Regions from separate parts of the Bradyrhizobium sp. CIR18 genome, predicted to be linked through region 2. Evidence: predicted binding sites of a transcription regulator. Region 2 holds the regulator's gene; the other holds the start of a gene.

Region 1 (11,502 bases), 880 kb from region 2:
CTGAAGAAGGCGGAAGCCGCCGCCGTGGTCGAGTCCGTCAAGGCGGCCTCCGACGTGTACGCGCCCGTGACAGGCGAAGTGCTCGAGACCAACGCCGAGCTCGCGGCCGAGCCGGCGCTGGTGAACTCGGACGCGCAAGGCAAGGCGTGGTTCTTCAAGATCAAGATGGCCGACAGAAGCGAACTCGGCGGCCTCATGGATGAAGCCGCCTACAAGGCGCACACGGCTTAAGGACGATGGAGCAAGCGATGACCGCGCACCGCAAGACCAACGGCGACACCGCCGCCAGTTTCGTTCGCCGCCACATCGGCCCATCGGCGCGCGATGTTACCGCCATGCTCGAAACCGTCAGCGCCAAGAGTGTGGACGCGCTGATGGCGGAGACGCTGCCGGCCTCGATCCGGCAGGCCGCCCCGCTCGACCTCGGCAAGCCGCTCAGCGAGACCGAGGCGATCGCGCATATGGGCGAGCTCGCACGGCAGAACCAGGTCTTCACCTCGCTGATCGGCCAAGGCTATTCCGGCACGATCCTGCCCGCGGTGATCCAGCGCAACATCCTGGAGAACCCGGCCTGGTACACGGCCTACACGCCCTACCAGCCCGAGATCAGCCAGGGCCGGCTGGAAGCGCTGCTCAACTTCCAGACTATGATCTGCGACCTCACCGGGCTCGACGTCGCCAACGCCTCGCTGCTCGACGAGGCCACCGCCGCGGCGGAAGCGATGGCGCTCGCCGAGCGTCACTCGCAGGTGAAAGCGCAAGCGTTCTTCGTCGACAAGGACGTGCATCCGCAAACGCTGGCTGTGATGCGCACCCGCGCCGAGCCGTTGGGCTGGACCCTGATCGTCGGCGATCCCCTCACCGATCTCGACAAGGCAGACGTGCTCGGCGCGCTGCTGCAATATCCGGGGTCTTCCGGCGCGGTGCGCGACCTCCGGCCCGCAATCGCCACGCTGAAGGCCAAGGGCGCACTCGCGATTGTCGCCGCCGACCTTTTGGCGCTGACGCTGCTCGCCTCGCCGGGCGAGTTAGGGGCCGACATCGCGATCGGCTCGGCCCAGCGCTTTGGCGTGCCGATGGGCTATGGCGGACCGCACGCGGCCTACATGGCAGTGCGCGATGCGCTGAAGCGCTCGCTGCCCGGCCGCATCGTCGGCCTCTCCGTGGATTCGCGCGGGGCACCGGCCTACCGCCTCGCGCTGCAGACCCGCGAGCAGCACATCCGCCGCGAGAAGGCGACATCCAACATCTGCACCGCCCAGGTGCTGCTCGCCGTGATCGCCTCGATGTATGCGGTCTATCACGGGCCCGAGGGCCTCTCACAGATCGCGCGCAACGTGCATCGCCGCGCCGCCGTGCTCGCGAGCGGCCTGCGCAAGCTCGGCTTTGCGCCTGACAGCGAGAATTTCTTCGACACGCTCAGCGTCGATGCCGGCGCCAGGCGCGCCGAGATCGTCGCGCGCGCGGCGGCCGAGAAGATCAATCTCGGCGTCGGCGACACCAGCTTGCGCATCGCGCTCGACGAGACCACAACGCCCGCGACGGTCGAAGCGGTCTGGCGCGCCTTCGGCGGCAAGCTCGCCTATGCCGAGTTAGAGGCGACCACGCGCGAGGCGCTGCCGGAGGCACTGAAGCGCGCGACCTCCTTCCTCACCCATCCCGTCTTCCACGCGCATCGTTCGGAGACCGAGATGCTGCGCTACATGCGCAAGCTCAGTGACCGCGACCTCGCGCTCGATCGCGCCATGATCCCGCTGGGATCCTGCACCATGAAGCTGAATGCGACCACCGAGATGATGCCCCTGACCTGGCCGGAGTTCGGCTCGCTGCATCCATTCGTGCCGCGTGAGCAGGCGGCAGGCTATCACGCGCTGTTCGCGCGGCTGGAAAAGTGGCTGTGCGACATCACCGGCTATGACGCGATCTCGCTGCAGCCGAATTCCGGCGCGCAGGGCGAATATGCCGGACTTCTTGCCATCCGTGGCTACCATTCCGCGCGCGGCGAGAGCCATCGCAAGATCTGCCTGATCCCCTCCTCCGCCCACGGCACCAACCCGGCCTCGGCCGCGATGGTCGGCATGGACGTGGTGGTGGTCGCCTGTGAGACAAACGGCGACGTCGACGTCAATGATCTCCGCGCCAAGGCGGAGAAGCATTCGAGCGACCTCGCCGCTGTCATGATCACCTATCCCTCGACGCACGGCGTGTTCGAGGAGCACATCCGCGAGATCTGCGACATCGTGCATGGCCATGGCGGCCAGGTGTATCTCGACGGCGCCAACCTCAACGCGCAGGTCGGCCTTAGCAGGCCCGGCGATTACGGCGCCGATGTCAGCCATCTCAATCTGCACAAGACCTTCTGCATCCCGCACGGTGGCGGCGGCCCCGGCATGGGCCCGATCGGGGTCAAGGCGCACCTCGCCCCGTTCCTGCCCGGTCATCCGGCAACGCAGGCGGATGCCCCGGTCGGCCCGGTCTCGGCGGCGCCGTTCGGCTCGGCCTCGATCCTCACCATCTCCTACATCTACATTTTGATGATGGGCGGCGAAGGCCTGAAGCGCGCCACCGAGATCGCGATCCTCAACGCCAATTACATCGCAGCGCGCCTCGATCCGCACTTCCCGGTGCTCTACAAGAACGCCAAGGGCCGCGTCGCGCATGAGTGCATCGTCGACCCCCGTCCGCTGAAGACGACGTCCGGCGTCACCGTCGACGACATTGCAAAACGCCTGATCGATTACGGCTTCCACGCCCCGACCATGAGCTTCCCGGTGCCAGGCACGCTGATGATCGAGCCGACCGAGTCGGAATCCAAGGCCGAGCTGGATCGGTTCTGCGGTGCCATGATCGCGATCCGGAAAGAGATCGCCGAGGTCGAGGCCGGCCGCTTCAAGATCGAAGCCTCGCCGCTGCGCCACGCCCCGCACACCGTGCACGACATCGCGGACGACGATTGGAAGCGCGCCTACACCCGCGCCGAAGGCTGCTTCCCCGCGGGCACCTCTCGCACCGACAAATATTGGAGCCCCGTCGGCCGTGTCGACAACGTTTACGGCGACCGCAACCTCGTATGCTCCTGCCCGCCCGTGAGCGATTACGCGCAAGCTGCGGAGTAAGCCACGACGGAGGTCTCGTCGGCGGAGCTCTCGTAGGGTGGGCAAAGCGTCAGCGTGCCCACCACCTCTTGCTTGTTGAAGTGGGCACGGCGCTTGCGCGCCTTTTTCCACCCTACGGCACCGGATGCGCCGCTATGGCGCAATCAACAACCGGCTTTCACGATCCCAGCGCCAGAGCCGTTCGTTGGTGAGTTCGGTCCCGCCCCACCAGCGATAAATCCGGTTGTGGCGCCACATATCATCCTCGCGCGCAAAAATTGAACGCCCGAGTTCAGTGAGCGTGACCTTCCACTCGCTCCTGCCGAAATAGCGATCCTCATTGTCGAATGCCGGATCGCCCAGCAGGATCGGCGGGGCCGGGTGCGCCCCCAGTTCGAGCAAGGCATCAAACGCGTCGTTTTCGTCAAACACATTGCGAAGCCACCTCGCTCCCTCGACGATCCTCGGGTCGGTGTGCCCATCGTTCACAAACTCCAGAATATCCATTTCGCTGGCACCCAGGCCCGTCACACTGTCCGGAAGCTCTTCGAGCAACGCGATGAGCGCCGGCCGAAGTCTCGGCAGGGCCGTCAGATCCGTCATCAGAAGATCGAAGCAGGGCTTTGGCGTTTCAGCCCGATAGGCTTGCCAGGCGCGGCGTGCCAAGGCCAAATGGTTTTCGGTCACCTTGAAGGCCGGCAGCTTCCATTTTGCGACAGATTCCGGAGCATAGTCCGCAACATGATCATCTGTGTGCACCAGACTGAGCTTCGTCGTAATCTCCTTGTAGGGGCGAAGCAGGTCCAGCAGCCAGATCAGCACAAGCTGATCGTTTGGTCGAGGGTCGACCCAGATTTCAATTGAGTCGAACTTCGCACACAGCTCGAAGAAACCGATATCACGCGTTCCGAACCCCTCCAGCGAGCCGCGACAAGCCTCATCGAGCCAATGATCGCCAGGATTGCCGTGCTTCGCCGATCGGCGCTCCAGCCCAAGCAATAGTTGTTCCTCGGGAGGCAATTTCCTCCACACGAAGCGTAGATTGAATCCAACCACGACATTCGCGAGGCGCGACTGGGCAAGCACGTCTTCGTCAAGGTGGTTCGTGGATAAGATCAAATGAGACACGGTCGCCTCTTAAAAATTGATTCGCGTACAGGAACGCTGAGAGCCATGCGCGCCCTTAGTCAGGTGCGATCAACGCGCGGTGCTCGGCGTCCCATCGCCAAAGCCGTTCGCTGGTGAGAAGTGTGCCACCCCACCAGCGGCGAAACGGATTATGGCGCCGAAAGTCCTCTTCTCCCGTCAGCACCGCCATCCCGAAATCGGTGAGCGACATTAGGGACTGCTTGTATTGCGCGAAACGGCGAGCATCGTCATGCATGTCGAGCGTGAATGGCCCCTCCTCCAGCCCGGCTACGGCCGGCACTGGACATCGCGCGAGTCCATCGAGCAGCGCGCCGACCTCCCAGTAATCGTACACGCGCCGGTCGTTGGGTTTCTGATGTCCCGGGAAGACGTGAAAGGGCTGCACTTCGCCCGGCGCGATGAGTTGCAGCATCCGTGTCTCCGTGGTCCCGAGGCCGCTGGTCACGTTTGGAAGCTCTTCGAGCAGGTCAACAACGCAATGATCGAGCTGCGGAAGCGGACTCAAGTCCGCTTCAAGCAGGTTGAACCAGGCCTGCGGCGTGGGTCCGCAATAAGCGCACCATGCGCGACCGCCCAGTTCAAGGTGATCTTCCGCAAGTTTTCCTATTGGCGGATTCAGCTTCACAAGTTGCTCCCGCGCGACATCACCCACGGCAAAGTCCAGGTAACGTATCGAGAGCTTGGAAACTGCCGCATTCTCGGTGCTGCAATGATGGAGCAACCAAAGCAGAATTAACTGTGCATTTGGCTCTGATCCCATCCACAGTTCGGCCGTGTCGCATTCGGACAACAGGTCGACCAGTCCGCGCCCCCTCACCCCAGACCCTTCCAGACGCCAGGCCGGGGTGTGGTCCAGCCAGTGCAGGCCGAGCGCTTGGGTCGTTCGCGGGGAGAAGAATGCCCGGTGTTCCGCATCAGACGGCAGCGGCCCCAAGACAAGCCGGCGCTCGATCGCAAGGACGAGATCGCCAAGGCCGGCGCCTTGTATCGCGCCGGCGGCGGACGAATCGGTCGTCACGATGAGCCGCGTCATGCGGGATCCTCAGGGTTTCGTCAGGACTGCGCCGTAGCGCCATAGCTTATCATTGGTCAGATGCGTGCCGCCCCACCAGCGGTCGATCGGATTGTATCGGCTGAAATCCTCCTGATGGGCCAGGACAGCCTTCCCGAACTCGGTCAACGACAATCGGCTGCGGAGATAGACCTCATGCCGAGCCCTTAGATTGCCGTGGTCGATTGTACGCAGTTCATCGCCCAAACCGGCTACGGCGGGCCTGGGGCCAAGCGCGAGCCCCTCCAACAGCGAACCCAAATCAAATTCGCTGAACACGTACGTGCGCCGCTGCGAGCGCAGATGAAACAGGGCGTTCGTATTTGCAAATCCTCTGGAAAGCAGCTCCAGGAATCGCATCTCGGTCGCACCAAGACCCGTCGAGGATGACGGTAGCTCTGCCAACAGCTCTTGCAATGCCGGTCGCAACATCAACAAGGCGCTCAGATCGCTCCAAAGTAGGTTGGCGCAGGCCTCGGGCGTCGGCGTGCGATAGGCCTGCCAGGCCATTCTGGCAGTGCTAAGTTCACGGGCCTGAACATCCACCATAGGAATATGCGACGCGGACACTTCGGAAACTCGGTCTCTCAGATCGAAGAGATCGGATGCAAGCAGACGCAACCTGAGTTTTTTCAGCAGCTCAGGGTATGAGGCAAGATAGTCGAGCAGCCAGATCAGCTGCAGTTGATCGTCTGGGCTCGGATCGAACCAAAGTTCGATCTCGTCATAGCGCTCGCAAAAATCGGCAAAGGGTAGCTTCCTGAGTTCCTTGAACTTGGAGGGCCATTTTGTACCCCAATCCGACCAATGATCGCCCGGCCTGAGCGTCCCTGACTGCGCCCCGAAATAGGCTGCGAAATAGTCGGACGAAGGCAACGGCCCCCACGTGAAGCGAAAAAAGAACAGAACGACGATCTCGGCCAGCTTCGATTTGGCGAGATTGGCGCCGGCCGCACTGGTCAGGATCAGACGCTTCATCACACCACCACCCGATCCCAACAACGCAAAACGAAACGGGCGCTGACGACGTCGGCAACTCAACGTCTTCAGCGCCCGCTCCTCGCGAAAAGCTTTCGCGGTTCGTCTTACTCGTCTGCCGGCTCCTCGCCGTCGGCGTCGCTCTCGGGCGTACCGGCCAGAATCTGCTCGGAGATCAGACCGGAGTTCTGGCGGATCGAGGTCTCGATCTTGGCGGTGATGTCGGGGTTGGCCTTCAGGAAGGCTTTCGAGTTCTCGCGACCCTGGCCGAGACGCTGGCTGTCATAGGAGAACCAGGCGCCGGATTTCTCGACGATGCCGGCCTTGACGCCGAGATCGAGGATCTCGCCCATCTTGGAGACGCCCTCGCCGTACATGATGTCGAACTCGACCTGCTTGAAGGGCGGTGCCAGCTTGTTCTTGACCACCTTGACGCGCGTGGTGTTGCCGACCACTTCGTCGCGCTCCTTGATCGCGCCGATGCGGCGGATGTCGAGCCGGACGGAGGCATAGAACTTCAGCGCGTTGCCACCGGTGGTGGTCTCGGGCGAGCCGTACATCACACCGATCTTCATGCGGATCTGGTTGATGAAGATCACCATGGTGTTGGACTTGTTGATCGAGGCCGTCAGCTTGCGCAGCGCCTGGCTCATCAGGCGCGCCTGCAGACCCGGAAGCGCATCACCCATCTCGCCTTCGAGCTCGGCCTTCGGCACCAGCGCGGCGACCGAATCAACCACCAGCACGTCCACCGCGCCCGAGCGCACCAGCGTGTCGCAGATTTCCAGCGCCTGCTCGCCGGTGTCGGGCTGCGAGATCAGAAGCTCGTCGATGTTGACGCCGAGCTTGCGGGCATAGACCGGATCGAGCGCATGCTCGGCGTCGATGAAGGCGCAGATGCCGCCCTTCTTCTGCGCTTCCGCCACCGTGTGCAGCGCCAGCGTGGTCTTGCCCGACGATTCCGGCCCGTAGATCTCGACGATGCGTCCCTTGGGCAGACCGCCGATGCCGAGCGCGATATCGAGCCCGAGCGAGCCTGACGACACCGCCTCGATGTCCATCGACCGGTCGTTCTTGCCGAGCTTCATCACCGAGCCCTTGCCGAACTGGCGCTCGATCTGAGAGAGCGCGGCGGCCAGAGCTTTACTCTTGTCCATGGAAGATCCTTCGACGATACGCAGGGCAGTGGCGGACATTGGGTCGTGCTCCTTATGGCGAGGATTCGCGTGAGGGACAAACGATTGGCGAGGCGGCTCGTCGATAAAAGTAGCGTACCCTATTTGTTCTAGGTTCGCAATATGTTCTTTTGCGGATTTGGGGGGTGTCCGTGAGCATCCCCCCAGTCCCCCTCCTCATTCGCGTTGTGCACACAACTGGACAGACGCCGGTCCGTTAATGGTCCTCAATGGGCCATCACCGCACGAACCGTGGCCACTATCGGTGATGAGAACGCCCGATTGCGCTCCCGCCTTCCTCGCACGGAAAGGAGCGCGCCATGCTCAAGCGGCGACGTTTCAAGCAGCAGCTGACGCTTCAAGATCGACTCTCCGCCTGGGTGAAGCAGGTCGAGGAGCAGGCCTCCAGGCTTCCGCCCGGGCCCGAGCGGGACGCCCTGTTCAAGAAGGCCCGCCAGGCCGATGTCGCCAATCATCTGCACGACTGGGTCATATCCCCCGGGCTGCAACCGCCGAAATAACAGGGCTGCCGCAACGTCATTGCCCGGCCGAAGCTGACGCGCATCAAAGACGCATGGCCCGGCCGCCGTCAGAATTCCGTAATCCTGCGGCACCGAACCTTTTCGCGGTCTTGGGCCTTCTCCAGGATGGGACCGCAACTTTGGGGATCTCAGTCATGACGGACAACACGAACCGCGACACGATCAGGCGCAATCCCCTGCTGGAGGCGGCGCAGGAGGAGCTGATGAAGTTCGAGCGCGCGGAAAACGAGTTCCGCAAGAAGGACCGCCAAGAGCGCGCCGCCGAGCTCCACCTTCCCCTGAACGAAATCAAGATCCACTAAACCTGGCCCGGGGGCCGGCGTCCGAAGCTGACAAGGGCGCGCCGGCGATGCGGCTGGCGGCGGCGGGAAGCAGTCGTCCGATCACCGCAAGGTGTCGGCAGCGCAGCTCGAGTCGATTTGAGCGGTTCCACGGGGCGCATCGCGCGCAATGACGGTATCTAAACACTACTCATAAGTCACTGAATGAACAACCGAATTTCCATGCCGCCTACTGTGCATGGGGTTGTTTTCCAGTTTTGAGAATGCGGCATGCCTCGTAACCCGTCATCCGCGGAAAGGCTGCCGCTCGCGCGCCTGTTTTAAAGCAGCGCCAGCAGCACGAGGCCGATCACCAGCACCACGAAGCCAGCCGCTGTCGCGGCGGCGAATGACCGCTCTACGTTATCCATGATGCCACCCCGTGGTCGGCGTGCCACGTTTCCCCCATGGCTGCGCCGAACGATGTGGAATCTTGCCGACCGGTGTGTCCGCAGTTGTGCGAACGGATGTCGAAATTGGGACCGGTGCGGGGCCAGTCTGCGGCCTCGACGCTCGGCCCGGAAATCCGCCGCCTGTCAGGCTGCCGTAAGCGCAGCCGGCTAGAATGATGTGGCTATGGTGTTGCAGCCCAGCACCTCAGCCTCCAATAACTTTTTGCCCCGCCTGGCTCTCCCCAGGCGGGGCTTTTTCATCCGTGCCGGGCGGTTCGCGGATCTCTCTCCTCCTGGGTCAGGAGCAGCGAGAAAGTGCGGATCGCGGGCGCAGCCAGCAGAACGATCGGCAGCATCGCGGCCCATGCGATCAGCCACGACACCATCCAGTGCCCGACGAAGCTCATCGCGCTGCCGGCGGGCAAGCTGGCGATCCCCGCCGCGATCAGCGAGGTCAGTCCGGACTGGATGATTCCGAAGACGAAATGACTGTAGCGGCGGGGAATGCCGAGCATGACCGGGCCCATGTTGTTTCTTGCCGTCGTTCAGACCAAGCAAGGCATATGCCGCCGCTTGCAGGGAAATCAGTGATCCTCGGCGGGGCCCCCCGCGGCCCCGTCCGATCGGCGTACCGGCGCAGCCGGGTGCAGCCCAGGAACTTTGTTCATGGTCGGAGAACCACGGGTATACGACAGCCTTACTGTCTCACGGCCCGGCGTCTTTCGAAAGCCGGCTCCGCTTGTTTCGGCGCACGCGCGCTTTCGAGATATCCCCGAACTATCCGGGGCTTACCGACAGAATTTGCTTGTCTCCGGAATATTGGGACGCCCAACATGTTTGCAGACATGGAGAGTGAATCGTGGGGAGGTCACCATGAATCACAGGGGCATCGAATTCACTGTCGCCAAGACGGCGATTCCCGGAATCTGGCAATGGCAGTTCCGCATCGGCGAGCAGGTCAAGACCGGCAAGACCGAGACGAAAATCGATCTGTTGGCGATCCGGCGCGTGCAGCTGCGCATCGATCGGGAGCTGAAGCGATCGGCCGGGCCGACTGAACCGGCCGGATGAAGGTCGGCGTCGGATGGCGCCTTGTGCCGCCGCGGCTGGCGGCGGAACATCATCCGTAGCCGCCCGGAATTGATCTGACAGTGGTTTGGGATTGGACTGCGCGCGCTCATGGCCCTGGGGGCAAGGCCATCACGCGCGCGATCGGTGCCAGCCATGCCATTGTATTTCTTTCGAATCCGGAATGGCCGTTATTCGGGCTGCGCGGACCAGGCGACGGAATTCGCCGATCGCGATTCGGCCTGGAAAGAGATGACCAATGTCTGCGCCGACATGACCGCCGGCATTGCCCGCAAGCTCCAGGAAAATTCCGAATGGCACATGGAGCTGCTGGACGAGGCCAAGGAGCCCGTGTTCCGGATCCGCATCGTTGCCGAAACCCTCGACTAGCAAGCAGCTTCAATCCGCGCTGGGCAGCCGCCGCATGGTGAATTCGATGTCGCCGCCGGGCAGCTCGCGCCAGGTCTCGACCGCGCTCATATAGCCGGCCTTGGGGTAGCGGGCGAAGAAGGCCTGCGCCCTTTCCCGTGCCGCCGCGCGCGGCAGCGTGAAGGTCTCGCGCAGATAGCCGTCGCCGACCGTTTGGCCCGGCTTGCCGGCGATCTTGCGCCGGCCCGCCATCCGCTCGGCGAGATCCCGCGGACGATCGGCCATGTCCTCCTCCTCTACGCGCTACGCTCCAGCCAAATGTAGGGCGTGGGCCGGACGAAGAGGAGTCCCCTCCCGAAGGCGTTGTGCCGCCCCCGGATGGAGCTGCGGTCAGCTGGCGCCGCTCGTCAGTTGGCGGCGGTGCCGCTCTTGGACTTCTTCGGCGCGCTGGTTGCGGCCGAGGCCTTCGGCGCCGCCGGCTGCTTCGGCGGATCGGAGCGCATGCCGCCCCAGGGATCGTTGGACGTCTTGGAATCCGGGATCTTCTTCAGCGTTTCCTTATAGGCCTTGTCACGCTCGGCTTCCGCGGCCTTTTCCTCGGGGGTCTTGCTCGGGGCGTCCTGCAGCAAATTCAGATTGGGCATTTGCGCATAGGCAGGTCCCGCCAGCACGGCCAGCACCGCGGCCAAACGGAAAAGCTTCATCGTCTACTCCTTGATCATCCATGGAGGCACGGTTCGCCGCGCCTGGTCATCCTTGTCGCGGCCGGTCGCGACCGCCGAGGCCGTCCGGGGCGCCTAGAGCCGATCCGATCTGCACGATTTCGGCGCATGCAGCCAGTCGTCCCAGATCGGACCGCATTTGGTGCACCCGCTCAGCGCGAGGCCGAGCGCGGCCATACAAAAGAGGAGGACACACCGACGCAACATCATCCACCCATACCCCGAGCAAGCCATCATATCGGGCCAAGTCAGGCATTTTCAAGCCGATGGGACCGGCCCCAGACCGGGTGACTTTGCCGCGCCGATGCGCGCACAATGGGCCGAAACATCCGGCAATACAGGAGAGCGCGCCAGCAATGCAAATGCAGCCAGACACCGAATTCGGCCTCTCCGACGCCAGACGCATCCTCGGCGAGATTATTGCGCCCTGGGTCCAGGATCTCAATCTCGCGGTCGAGCGCCTCGAGCACGTGCAGCCGGCGGATGCGCCGGACTGGCAGCCCGGCGCACTCCTGCGCATGCCGTTCTCGGAGCGGCTGTGCCGGAACGGCGGCATGGTCTGCGGCCAGGCCCTGATGGCGCTCGCCGACACCGCGATGGTGATCGCGAACCTCGCGGCCAATCGCGGCTACCGCCCCATG
Region 2 (11,502 bases):
GCGGAGCCGGGCCGGCCAATACGCTCCCAGGGAGTTGCCGGGACGTGGCCGGTCGGCCGTGCTGCACCGGCTGGCGGCTTTGCCCCCGCGGGCTTTGGAGCCTGGCCGGCAATCGTCGAGACGCTGCGTGAATGGGCCCGCGCCGAGGCCGGCGCGGGGCGACTGTTGCCGTGGGTGCCGGTCGCCTTCGGCGGCGGCATCGCCCTTTATTTTGCCGCCGATCATGAGCCAGTGCTGTGGGTCGTTGCCGCGACGGCGATCGCGCTCACGTTTGGCGCGATCCTGTTGCGGCGGAGCCGGCTCTTTGCGCCTGCGATCATGATTGCGGCGGTCGCTTCCGGCTTTGCCGTGGCGACCTGGAAGACGGCGCGCATCGCCCATCCCGTGCTGGCCAAGCCGCTCTATTCGGTGTCGCTGTCGGGTTTCGTCGAGGCCCGCGATATCCGCGAGCGCACCGATCGTTTCGTGCTGCGCGTCACCGCGATGGAGGCGCAGCGCAGCGAGGTCAAGCTGGAGCGCGTCCGGCTGTCGGTGCGCAAGGGCACTGCACCCGAGGTCGGCAGCTTCGTGCAGCTCAAGGCGCGGCTGATGCCGCCGCTTTCGCCGGTGCGTCCCGGCAGCTACGACTTTTCGCGCGACATGTTCTTTCAGGGCATCGGCGCTTCCGGCTTCGTGATGGGCGCGATCACGGCCTCAATCCCGCCCGATGCCGGTGGCCTGCGGCTGCGCTATGCCGCCTTCATGCAAGGCCTGCGCGATACGATCGATGCGCGCATCCGGGCCACGCTCGGGGGCGATAACCGCGCGATCGCGACAGCGCTGCTCACCGGGCGGCGCGATGCGATTTCCACGCCGGTCAACGACGCGATGTTCATCTCGGGGCTCGGGCACGTGCTCTCGATCTCCGGCTATCACATGGCGGTCGTCGCCGGCGTGGTCTTCTTCGCGGTGCGCGCATTGCTGGCCTTGATCCCGGGACTTGCGGCCGGCTTTGCCATCAAGAAATGGTCGGCGGCCGCAGCGCTGGTCGCGGCTGCGTTTTATCTGCTGCTGTCGGGCGCGGAGGTCGCGACGCAGAGATCGTTCTTCATGACGGCGGTGGTGCTGATCGCAGTGATGGTCGATCGCCGCGCCATCACCTTCCGCACGCTCGCAGTGGCGGCGCTGATCGTGCTCGCAGTCGCACCGGAGGCGCTGGTGCATCCGAGTTTTCAGATGTCGTTCGCCGCGACGCTCGGACTTGTTGCGCTGGTGCAGATCGGCATGCCGAACCTGTTTGCGTCCCCCGATCATTCGGCGACAGCGCGGATCGCGCTGTGGGGCGGCCGCGAGATCGCGATGCTGTTCCTGGCCTCGCTGATCGCAGGGCTTGCGACCACGCCCTACGCCGCCTTCCACTTCCACCGCGTCACGCCCTACGGCGTGCTCGCCAACCTCGGCGCGATGCCGGTGGTCTCTGCGCTGGTGATGCCGGCGGGGCTGTTGGGCCTGCTCGCAGCGCCGTTCGGGCTCGACGGCGTGTTCTGGTGGCTGATGGGGATCGGGATCGACTGGATGGTTGCGGTCTCGCGCTGGGTGGCGGCACTGCCGGGCGCGGTCGGCCGCATCCCGGCGTTCGGCATCGCGCCGCTGATCGCAGCGAGCCTGGGGGTCATCGTGATGGGCCTGTTGCGCACGCCCCTGCGCTGGGGCGGTGCCGTGGTGCTGCTGGTTTCCATCGGCTGGGGGCTGTCGGTGCGGCAGCCCGATATCCTGATCGCCGGGGACGGCGCGAGCGTCGCGGTGCGGGGCGCGGACGGGCGTTTGCATCTGATCAGGGCAGGCAAGGACAATTTCCTGCTGAAGGAGTGGTTGTCTGCCGACGCTGATCCGCGCGATGCCGGCAGTAGCGCGCTGGCGAGCGGCATATCGTGCGACGAGTCCGGCTGCGTGACGCCGCTCGCCGACGGACGGCTGGTCGCGCTGGCCTCGCGCATCGACGCGTTGGCGGACGATTGCAGCCGCGCCGCGCTGGTGGTGACGTCGCGGCCCGCGCCGCCGGATTGTGCCGCGATGGTGGTGGATCGGCAGCGGCTCGCTCGCCAGGGCGCGCTGGCATTGACGCAGCGCGGCGACGGCTTTTCGGTTCAGGCGGTGAGGGCGAGCGGCACGAACCGCCCGTGGTCACCGGCCGGTGTCGGCGAAGGTGATTTCGACAGCAGCCTCGTGCCGAAGGCGGCTCCCCGCAGCCGCGATGCAACGCCATCGGAGACCGACTTGCAGGCCGACGATTGATCGGACCGGTTACAGGTGCCAGCCAGCACGGCGTCGAGTATCGCCGTACAGCCGGCAGTGAAGGGCCGACCGTGACGAAGATAGCCAAAAAACAGCGAAATCTCACGTAGGCGTTTGGGGAGCTCTGACGAATTCGAGAAAGCGTTGCCCGAGATCGGTTAGGCGTACGTGCGCACTTGCCGTCTGCTCTTGAATAGTTCTTTCGCCGATCATCGATTGGTTGTTGCGGATCAAGAACGTGGAATACATGTCTGTCAGCAGAGCGTGCTTAAATTCAAAAGCCGATTGATCGTCGTCGACCACGAAGTCTTCCAGAGGGCCTGGTCGACTTGCAATAGCCTGAAGTAGCCGAACGTGCGCAGGCGTCATCCTGGCGAGCACATCAACGAGCTTGAGTCTCAGGCTCTCATCTAAGCTTGCAATCGCTGAGTTGAGAACGGCGTTTTGCAGGATCGTCTTTCTATCCGCGGTAGCCGACGTTGCCGCTAGGCGCACGGCGTCAAGAAAGGTCGCCTGAAACTGCGCATTTACTCTCAAATTCTCGGCCCGTAGCTGATCGAACGCCACCTGCAACTGGGTCGCTTGCTCGAAAATCCCGCGGATGAAATCGTCCCGACGTTCTTGGGCTGGGTCGCCAATGGCAAAAGCAAGAAATTCTACGAGTGGATTACCGACGACAGGCAGCAGGCCGACTGCAGCCCGCAGACCTTTGTTGAGAAAATCTTCCGGTCGATTGGAAAACGTTTCGTTCATCGTGCTTTCAGATCACGCAAGCGAATATTGTTCAGATTAAAATGGATCCTGCTCAACCTGATTCGCATCGTTAGTCCCATCTTGCCTCACAAGCAGAAGACATGGGAGCGAGATAGGGCAAAACAACTGATGAGATCGCAATAATTTCGGCGCTGATCAAATCGCCGGGAGCGCCGCCGTCGGCGGCCAACCTGCAGGCAAAGGATTGAGCGGCTACAGATACCAGGCCAGCACGGCCTCGAGCCTTGCGTTGCCGATGACTGGCAGGCCCACCATCCGGTCCAGCCCGGCTGCGCAGGCCTCGGACCCGGCGACCGAGCCGTCGTGGGTGAGATCGTCGCTGAGCGCCGGCATGCCGGTGGCCCAGGCGCCGCCGATGCTGCCTTCGCCTCGGGCGATGGATTTGTCCGCATAGCGTGCGGCAAGGTCGGTCTGCGCGCTGCAATCGCCGGCGCGAAAGACCAGTGCCGAACGGGCCTCGTTCGGGACCCAGATCTCGAAGCGTCGCGCAATCGGCGTTGCCTGCGCCGAGAGGAATGTCAAAACCCAGGTCTGGTCGGTGCCGGTTCGGTAGGGTACGCCGACCCCCAGATTGATCCCGACCTTGGCGGCGTCCTCCCAGCGCAGGAAGCTCTTGGCGTCGTGCAGGTCCTTGATGATCAGCGGCAGGCCCGCCTTCCAGGTGCGTCCGGGCAGGCCGAAGCCGCGAGGAAACCTGGTGTGGCGGGAGTTGAATTCGAACATCTCCGCCGCGCCGTAATAGCCGTCGACGAGGCCCATCTCGTGGGAGAGATCAGGATCGTTGTGCCAGAGCTCGATCGCGCCGACATGCGCCTCGTCGTCGCCGCAGAACAGCACCATCACGGCTTGCAGGAATTCGCCTGCGAACACCGGCACCGCCACGCCGCAGGTGAGGCCGGCCGCGACGGCCTGATCGGTTCGCTTGAAATAGGAGTTGGCGAATTTCGTGAGGATGACGGGATGGCCGCAGGCCCAGGCCTTGCCTGGAAGCCCCTCGTCATATCCGAAGTGCAGCTCTTCGCTGACGGCCTTGAACGCGGACAGCCCTTCATCGTAGAGGCCGCCGCCAAATTCCAGCCGCATGCGCGTCCGGTCAGGCACCCAGAGTTCAACGACGCGAATGAAGGTTTTCATCGAGCGTGTCCGCCGCCTCAAACCACGACAGCATCGGTCATTTGGCTGCGGAGCGGACGTTTAAAATTCAGGCAGCACGGCTCAAACTTCGTGCGGCGACGAGGCGAGGCGGCGGCGCTCGCCGATCGAATTTCATGAAACAAAAACCCACCGGGCTCGCCGGCCTCGGCCGGCGACGGCATTTCAATCCTGGCCCTCGGCCTATCGGGCGGAGGGCGTCAGCCGATCGGCAGTCGTGTGACCGTCGGGCGACTGTCGGCGATGATCTGCGGCTTGTGCTCGCGCTCGCCGATCGGCTGGGTCACCGGCAGTTGCAGCACGGTTGCGCGCTGGCCTTCGACCAGTTGCGTCACCAGCACGGATTTGCCGTCCGGGAATTCGATCGCGTCATGATGGCGATCGGGAATGTGCGGATCGATCTTGCCGAACTTGCCGACGCGGGAGTTGACGGTGCGCGTCCAGATCCAGCGGTTGTCGTAACGGACGTCGTCGGCGAAGGCGAGCTCCGTCCCCGGCAGCAGGCAGACCGCGACGGAGAGATCGGCTTCGGAGGCGAAGCCGCGCGTCGAGGTGCCGCGGAATGTTGTCGTAACGATCGTCTCGCCGACTTCTGCGGGGCGCGTCGCGACGGCATGCAGGCTGTAGTCACACATCGGGTGCTCCTCAATGCAGAGATAGCGACCCGCACCTCTTTCGGAGGCGCAGGCCCCTACCAGAGTGGAAGCACGTGACGGTCTGCTCGGTTGTAGGCAAATCTGCGGCTGGGATCCGCGAGCCCCGATCACATTATCTTTTCCATCTTTTCCGAATTTGTTAGGAACAAAGTCGGCTTCCGTGCATTTGGCAGCCGCGTCTCGACAACCGCGCGTGTCAACGACCGGCGGAGTGATGCGGTTGCGCGGCAACGCGATGCTGGTGATGCGATCAGCGTTGCTGCGGCTGCACTCAAACGAGCTGCGCATTTGGGCCGTCCCCCCTCGAACTCGAAAGGCCGCGAAGCGATGTTGCGTCGCGCGGCCTGCCGAGGATGTCGCGAAAGGAGGAGGGGCCGGACAATCTGTGCGATACCAGAAAGACTATCCAGCCGGAGCGGACCGTTATCCGCTCCAATCTCTGATCGGCGAGGCCGATCGAAGGCGCGCGCGAGGCGCTAAAGACTTCGGTATCGAGTACTTCCGGTATCAGTACTTGCGATAAAGCCCGATCAGCTTGCCCTGAATCTTCACGCGGTTCGGCGGCAGGATGCGCACCTCATAAGCGGCATTGGCGGGCTCCAGCGCGATCGAGGCGCCGCGGCGGCGGAAGCGCTTGAGCGTGGCCTCCTCGTCGTCGATCAGTGCCACCACGATGTCGCCGGTATCGGCGCTCTCGTTGCGCTGGATCAGCGCCATGTCGCCGTCGAGGATGCCGGCCTCGACCATGGAATCACCGCGCACTTCGAGCGCGTAATGCTCGCCGGAGCCGAGCATGTCGGGCGGCACGCTGATCGTGTGGCTGCGGGTCTGCAAAGCCTCGATCGGAGTACCGGCCGCGATGCGGCCCATCACGGGCACCGCAACGGGTCGCTCGCCCTCGTCCGCGGACGGGCTGGAGCTCGCGCGTAGCTTGCCGAGATTGCCCTCGATGACGCTTGGCGTGAAGCCGCGTCGGTTGCCGGCGGCAGCCTGGAGCTCCGGCAGCTTGATCACTTCAATGGCCCGGGCGCGGTTGGGCAGGCGGCGGATGAAGCCGCGCTCCTCGAGCGCGGTGATCAGGCGATGGATGCCTGACTTCGAGCGTAGGTCGAGCGCATCCTTCATCTCGTCGAAGGACGGCGGCACGCCGCTTTCCTTCAAGCGCTCGCTGATGAACCGCAGAAGCTCGTATTGTTTGCGCGTTAACATCTCGAACAAAGTCCCCCGGTTGATGTCGTTCGATTCCGAGACGATGAGTTCAGCGATAAGCCGCTACATCTCGAAACAAATCATGAACGGACACTATATGTTCGATATGTGTTCCGCAACTGCTTAATTTACCGTGAACAGAACGAAACTCACGGAATGCGTGTGGCGGCGCAGTTCAGACGGGGAGCCGCAGCACCTCGCAGGGGCTGCCGGCCTCGGCCTTCAGCGCAAACGGTGCGCGCACGAGAAGTACCTGTGCTGCAGCAAGATTCGCAAGCAGAGAGGAGTCCTGATGGCTGACGGGAAGGGCGACGAGCGCGCCATCGTCGCGCTTTTCCAGGCGCGCGCGCAGATAATCCTCGCGCTGGTCGTTGGCGCCGAGATCGCGGCCCAGCACGACGCGCTCGCGATGATGATGAATCACCGAACGGCCTGATAGCGCGCGAATCAGCGGCACCATGAACAGGAAGGCGCAGACGTAGGACGACACGGGATTGCCGGGCAGGCCGATGACGCCCATCGCCCCTAACCGCCCGTGCATCATCGGCTTGCCGGGCCGCATCGCGATCTTCCAGAACGCCATCGCGATGCCTTCGTCCTTGAGCGCCTGCTGGACCAGATCGTGGTCGCCGACCGATGCGCCTCCGGTCGTGACCAGGATGTCGGCGCCGCTTTCGCGCGCGCGGCGGATGCCGGCGGTGGTGGCCTCCAGCGTATCGGCGGCGACACCGAGGTCGATGGTCTCGGCGCCTTCGCTGCGGGCGAGCGCGTGCAGGGCATAGCCGTTGGAATAGACGATCTGGCCGTGCCCGGGCGTTGAGCCCGGCATCACCAGTTCGTCGCCGGTGGCGAGAATCGCGACCTTCGGACGGCGGCAAACGGCGAGCTGCGGGTGGTTCATTCCGGCGGCGAGGGCGAGATCGCGCTCCGTCAGACGGGTTCCCTTGCGCAGGAGAACGTCGCCCTCGCGGAAATCGACGCCGGCGGGGCGGATGTGCCGACCCACGATCGCGGCTTCCTTGATCGTTATGTGCTTGCCTTCGGCGATCGTGTCCTCCTGGATCACGACCGCATCCGCGCCGTCCGGAACGACGCCGCCGGTGAAGATCCGCACGGCTTCGCCGGCGCCGACCTTTCCCGTGAACGGACGGCCCGCCGCGACCTCACCGATCATTGTCAGCGTGGAATCCATTGTTGCCGCATCGGCCGCGCGCACGGCATAGCCGTCCATCGCCGACATCGCCTGGGGCGGCTGGGTGCGCCGCGCAGCGACGTCCTGCGCGAGCACGCGATGGTAGGCTTCGTCGAGTGAAACCATCTCTGCAGGCAGCGGCTCTGCACCCGCCAGCACCGCAGCAAGGGCGTCGGAAACCGGCATCAAGGCCACGGCGAAACTCCTGCTCGGCACGTTCGGATGAAATGTTCCGACAGTCTTCTAGCCGAGCGCGGGGGCAGAGGCAAAATGGCGGAGCGGGCAGGATTTATCCTGCCGCTTCCAGCCCAGGATGGAAGGCAGGCTCAGGCTTGGCGTGGCATGATCCAAAGAACGAGACCGATCGGCAGGAGGGTGGCCATGGCGAGGACGAGAATGACGAGCGCCACAGCCAGCATCGCTCAACTCCCGCTCGGCCGGTCCGGCCCGGCGTCCAGCGCGACGTCAGGAGCCTTCGGCCCTTGATCCTTGTCGGGCAGCGGATCGGCCTGGGATTTCAGGTCGGCGGCCTTGCTGATCAGCTTGGCGGAAAGGTCCGAATCCGAGGTGGTTCTTGCGAATTCAAGCAGGAGAGAGGCTTGCTTGGTGAGATAGGTTTTGCCCAGCACGTGCATAAGTCCGGTGTAGAAGTCCCAACGGACTCAAGAGTCCGCAAGGGGCCATTCCGTTCCCGGAACTCCGTACAAAAATACACAAAGCGCTCTGGTTCCTCATTTTGGGCAAAATTGGTTCCGGAAGACTTGGGCGACGTTGGCGTCTCCCGCTGCGCGGAGATCGTCAGATGCCCAATGCCGTCAAGGCGTTCCCGACGTCGCGCGGCGACGTCACATGCACCGCTGTCAGTCCGCGCGACCGCGCGCCTTCAACATTCTCGGCGAGATCGTCGAAGAAAACGATACGTCCTGCGGGCACGCCGATGGCGGCGACGACATGGTCGAAGGCTTCCGCATCCGGTTTGCGCAGGCCGATGCTGGACGACAGATATAGCGCGCGGAAATGGCCGAGCAGTTCGCCGTATTCCTTCGAGAAATAGTCGACATGCGGCCGGTTGGTGTTGGAGAAGGCGTAGAGCGGCATCTGCTTCGCCGCGCGCGGCAGCAGCTCGGCGATGTCAGGCATCTCGCCGGCGAAGATCGCGTTCCAGCCTTCCAGGAACTGGGCGTCCGAAATGCCGATGCCGAGCGAAGCACGCAGCGAGGCGAAATAGTCCTCGTCGCTGATCCTGCCGACCTCGTGCAGCCGGTAAGCCTCGTCACGCACATAGCGCGCGACGATGGCCTCGGGCTGGCAGCCGGCATGTCCCGCCCAGCAGGCGATCGCCTTGGAGAAGTCGATGTCGAGCACCACGCGCCCGAGATCGAACAGCAACGCATCCGCGCTGCCGGGAGAAAGCGAGTTCACTTGCATCCTTTCACTCAGTATCGATAGGGATCGTGGTCGAATAGCGGGAATGCGCTGAACACGCTCGGCGCGTTGGTGGCGGTCGCCGGATGCAGGCAGGATTTGTCGACCTCGGCAAATGACGTGGCGCCCAAAAGGCCGAGGCAGCGCAGCACTTCGTCCTCCAGCAGCTCCAGCATCCGCGCGACGCCGGCCTCGCCAGCCGCCGCCAGCGCCCAGCATTGCAGCCGGCCGATCCCGACCATGTCCGCGCCCGCCGCGATCGCCTTGACGATGTCAGTGCCGCGACAGACACCGCCGTCGACCATGATCTTGGCGCGGCCCTTCACGGCCTCGACGATCTCGGGCAACACATGCATGGCGCCGCGGCCGTGGTCGAGCTGGCGGCCGCCATGGTTGGAGACGTAGATCCATTCGACGCCGTGATCGATCGCGATCAGGGCGTCCTCGGCGGTGGCGATGCCCTTCAGGATCAGCGGAATCCTGAACTTGTCCTTGATCATCTTCACGGTCCGCCACTCCAGGCCCTTCTGGAAATCGCCGCCGGTGGCACGCAGGCGGCTTTCGCGAACGTAGCGCTTGGCGATGTCACGCTCACGACGGCTGTAATGGGCGGTATCGACGGTCAGGCAGAAGGCGGCATAGGCGCTCTTCTCGGCCCGGCTGACGACATCGGCGACAAAGGCGTCGTCGCCGCGGACATAGAGCTGATAGAGCCGCAGCGCATCGGGTGCGGCTTCGGCGGTCTGCTCCAGGCCGGGCTCGGACACCGAGCTCAGCATGTGCGCTGCACCGAAGGTGCCGGCAGCGCGCGCGACGCTCGCCGCGCCATCCGGATCGAAGATCTCGAGCGCGCCGACGGGGGCGAGCACCACCGGCAGGCGCATCCTGCGACCGAACTGCTGAACCGAGCCGTCGACCTTGCGGACGTCGCGCAGCACGCGCGGGCGGAAGGCGATCTCGTCCAGCGCCATGCGGTTGCGGCGCATCGTGGTTTCGGTCTCGGCGGCGCCCACGATGTAGTCCCAGGCGTTCTGGTTGAGGTTGGCCCGCGCTTTCCGAATGAATTCGTGCAGGTTTTGGAACGGCTCGTTGCTGGCGCCGAGCTCGACGTTCCGTTCCGGCCGGATCCGGGGTGCTTCGTTCATTGTTATCCTCCCGAGAATTTGAAGCCTTGTGTCATCGCCTAACCCGTCCAGCGTTCCAAAACCATCCTAAAATGGCATGGCTGCGCGGCGTGGACGGGCGCACCGATTGCCCCTTTAGGTACCTTTGGGGGCGGGCCAGTCCTGCAACGTTGCCAAAAGTTTAGGCCCGAACGAAGCGATTTTTGCGGTGTACCGGTCGGCGGTGCATCCCGGCCTTGAAGAAACCAGAATGGTATTGTGAGAAGTGGATTGGATCGCCAATTGCATGGCGCTTCCCAAGTCTGCTTCCCAAGTCTCGAGAGACGAGCCCAAGCAAGCTCAAGCGAACCGCCAAGCAAAAAGGCAAGCCCATTCATGCGGAAAACCCTGCTGTTCCCTCTGGGCGCGCTCACCGGAGCGTGTCTCACCCTTCTGGTCGCCAGCCCGCACGGTGGTGTATGGGCGGCACGGGCGGCAGCGAGCGCGGACAATGCCTATTCCCAGCTCAACCTGTTCGGCACGGTGTTCGAGCGCGTCAAGGCGAGCTATGTCGAGAAGCCCGACAACGCCAAGATGATCGAAGGCGCGATCACGGGCATGGTGACCTCGCTCGACCCGCATTCGCGCTACATGAATGCGAAGGCCTGGACCGAGATGCAGGAGACCACCTCCGGCGAGTTCGGCGGCCTCGGCATCGAGGTCACGATGGAAGACGGCCTCGTCAAGGTCGTTTCGCCGATCGACGATACGCCCGCCTCGAAGGCAGGCCTGATGTCCGGCGACCTCATCAGCAAGATCGACGGCGAGGCCGTGCAGGGCATGACGCTCGAGCAGGCCGTCAACAAGATGAAGGGCCCGGTCGATACCAAGACCAAGCTCACCATCGTGCGCAAGGGCGCTGACGCGCCGCTCGACGTCGCGATCACGCGCGAGATCATCCATGTGCGCCCGGTGCGCTTCCACGTCGAGAACGGCGACATCGGTTATATCCGCGTCACCTCGTTCAACGAGCAGACCACCGACGGCCTGAAGAAGGCGATCGCCGCGATCTCCAAGCAGGTGCCGCAGGAGAAGCTCACCGGCTACGTGATGGACCTGCGCAACAATCCGGGTGGACTGCTCGACCAGGCTGTGTCCGTGTCGAGCGCCTTCCTCCAGCGCGGCGAGGTCGTCTCGACCCGCGGCCGCAGTCCGGAAGAGACCCAGCGCTTCACTGCGCATGGCGGCGACCTCACCAAGGGCAAGCCGCTGGTGGTCCTGGTCAATGGCGGCTCGGCCTCGGCTTCCGAGATCGTGGCCGGCGCGCTGCATGACCACAAGCGCGCGACCATCATCGGCACGCGCTCGTTCGGCAAGGGGTCGGTGCAGACGGTCATTCCGCTCGGTGCCGGCAATGGCGCGCTGGCGCTGACCACGGCGCGCTACTACACCCCGTCGGGCCGCTCGATCCAGGCCCAGGGCATCGCCCCCGACATCGAGATTTTGCAGGATGTGCCGCCGGAGCTGAAGGGCCGCATGGACACCATGGCGGAGTCCCAGATGCGCGGGCATCTCTCAGCCGGCGAGGGTGGCGAGCAGACCGGATCGCAGTCCTACGTTCCGCCGAAGGAGGAGGACGACAAGGCCCTGCATGCCGCGTACGACTTCCTGCACGGCGTGAGCGCGAATGCAGTGGCCGCAAAGCCCGCGTCGAAGG

Evidence for each region. Region 2 encodes LexA, which represses DNA repair genes until DNA is damaged. Its sites were predicted from a motif close to TGTTCNNNNTGTGTTCNG; they were not measured.
Region 1: the regulator LexA is predicted to act here: its motif matches at 7,562-7,579, upstream of recA (recombinase RecA).

The regions. Positions count from the first base shown of each region.
Region 1 covers NZ_JACIHF010000001.1:1,534,734-1,546,235, forward strand. The annotation lists gene gcvH (glycine cleavage system protein GcvH) at 1-231, shown strand, start outside; gene gcvP (aminomethyl-transferring glycine dehydrogenase) at 249-3,116, shown strand; gene GGD65_RS07575 (hypothetical protein) at 3,249-4,223, opposite strand; gene GGD65_RS07580 (hypothetical protein) at 4,279-5,277, opposite strand; gene GGD65_RS07585 (hypothetical protein) at 5,287-6,273, opposite strand; gene recA (recombinase RecA) at 6,381-7,469, opposite strand; gene GGD65_RS07595 (hypothetical protein) at 7,769-7,969, shown strand; gene GGD65_RS07600 (hypothetical protein) at 8,125-8,292, shown strand; gene GGD65_RS07605 (DUF2798 domain-containing protein) at 8,960-9,217, opposite strand; gene GGD65_RS07610 (hypothetical protein) at 9,576-9,773, shown strand; gene GGD65_RS07615 (DUF6894 family protein) at 9,927-10,160, shown strand; gene GGD65_RS07620 (hypothetical protein) at 10,170-10,424, opposite strand; gene GGD65_RS07625 (hypothetical protein) at 10,547-10,843, opposite strand; gene GGD65_RS07630 (PaaI family thioesterase) at 11,218-11,502, shown strand, end outside.
Region 2 covers NZ_JACIHF010000001.1:656,416-667,917, reverse strand. The annotation lists gene GGD65_RS03250 (ComEC/Rec2 family competence protein) at 1-2,274, shown strand, start outside; gene GGD65_RS03245 (hypothetical protein) at 2,377-3,027, opposite strand; gene GGD65_RS03240 (GAF domain-containing protein) at 3,241-4,182, opposite strand; gene GGD65_RS03235 (hypothetical protein) at 4,401-4,835, opposite strand; gene lexA (transcriptional repressor LexA) at 5,364-6,065, opposite strand; gene glp (gephyrin-like molybdotransferase Glp) at 6,241-7,452, opposite strand; gene GGD65_RS03220 (hypothetical protein) at 7,680-7,886, opposite strand; gene GGD65_RS03215 (HAD family phosphatase) at 8,056-8,685, opposite strand; gene GGD65_RS03210 (alpha-hydroxy acid oxidase) at 8,694-9,827, opposite strand; gene GGD65_RS03205 (S41 family peptidase) at 10,182-11,502, shown strand, end outside.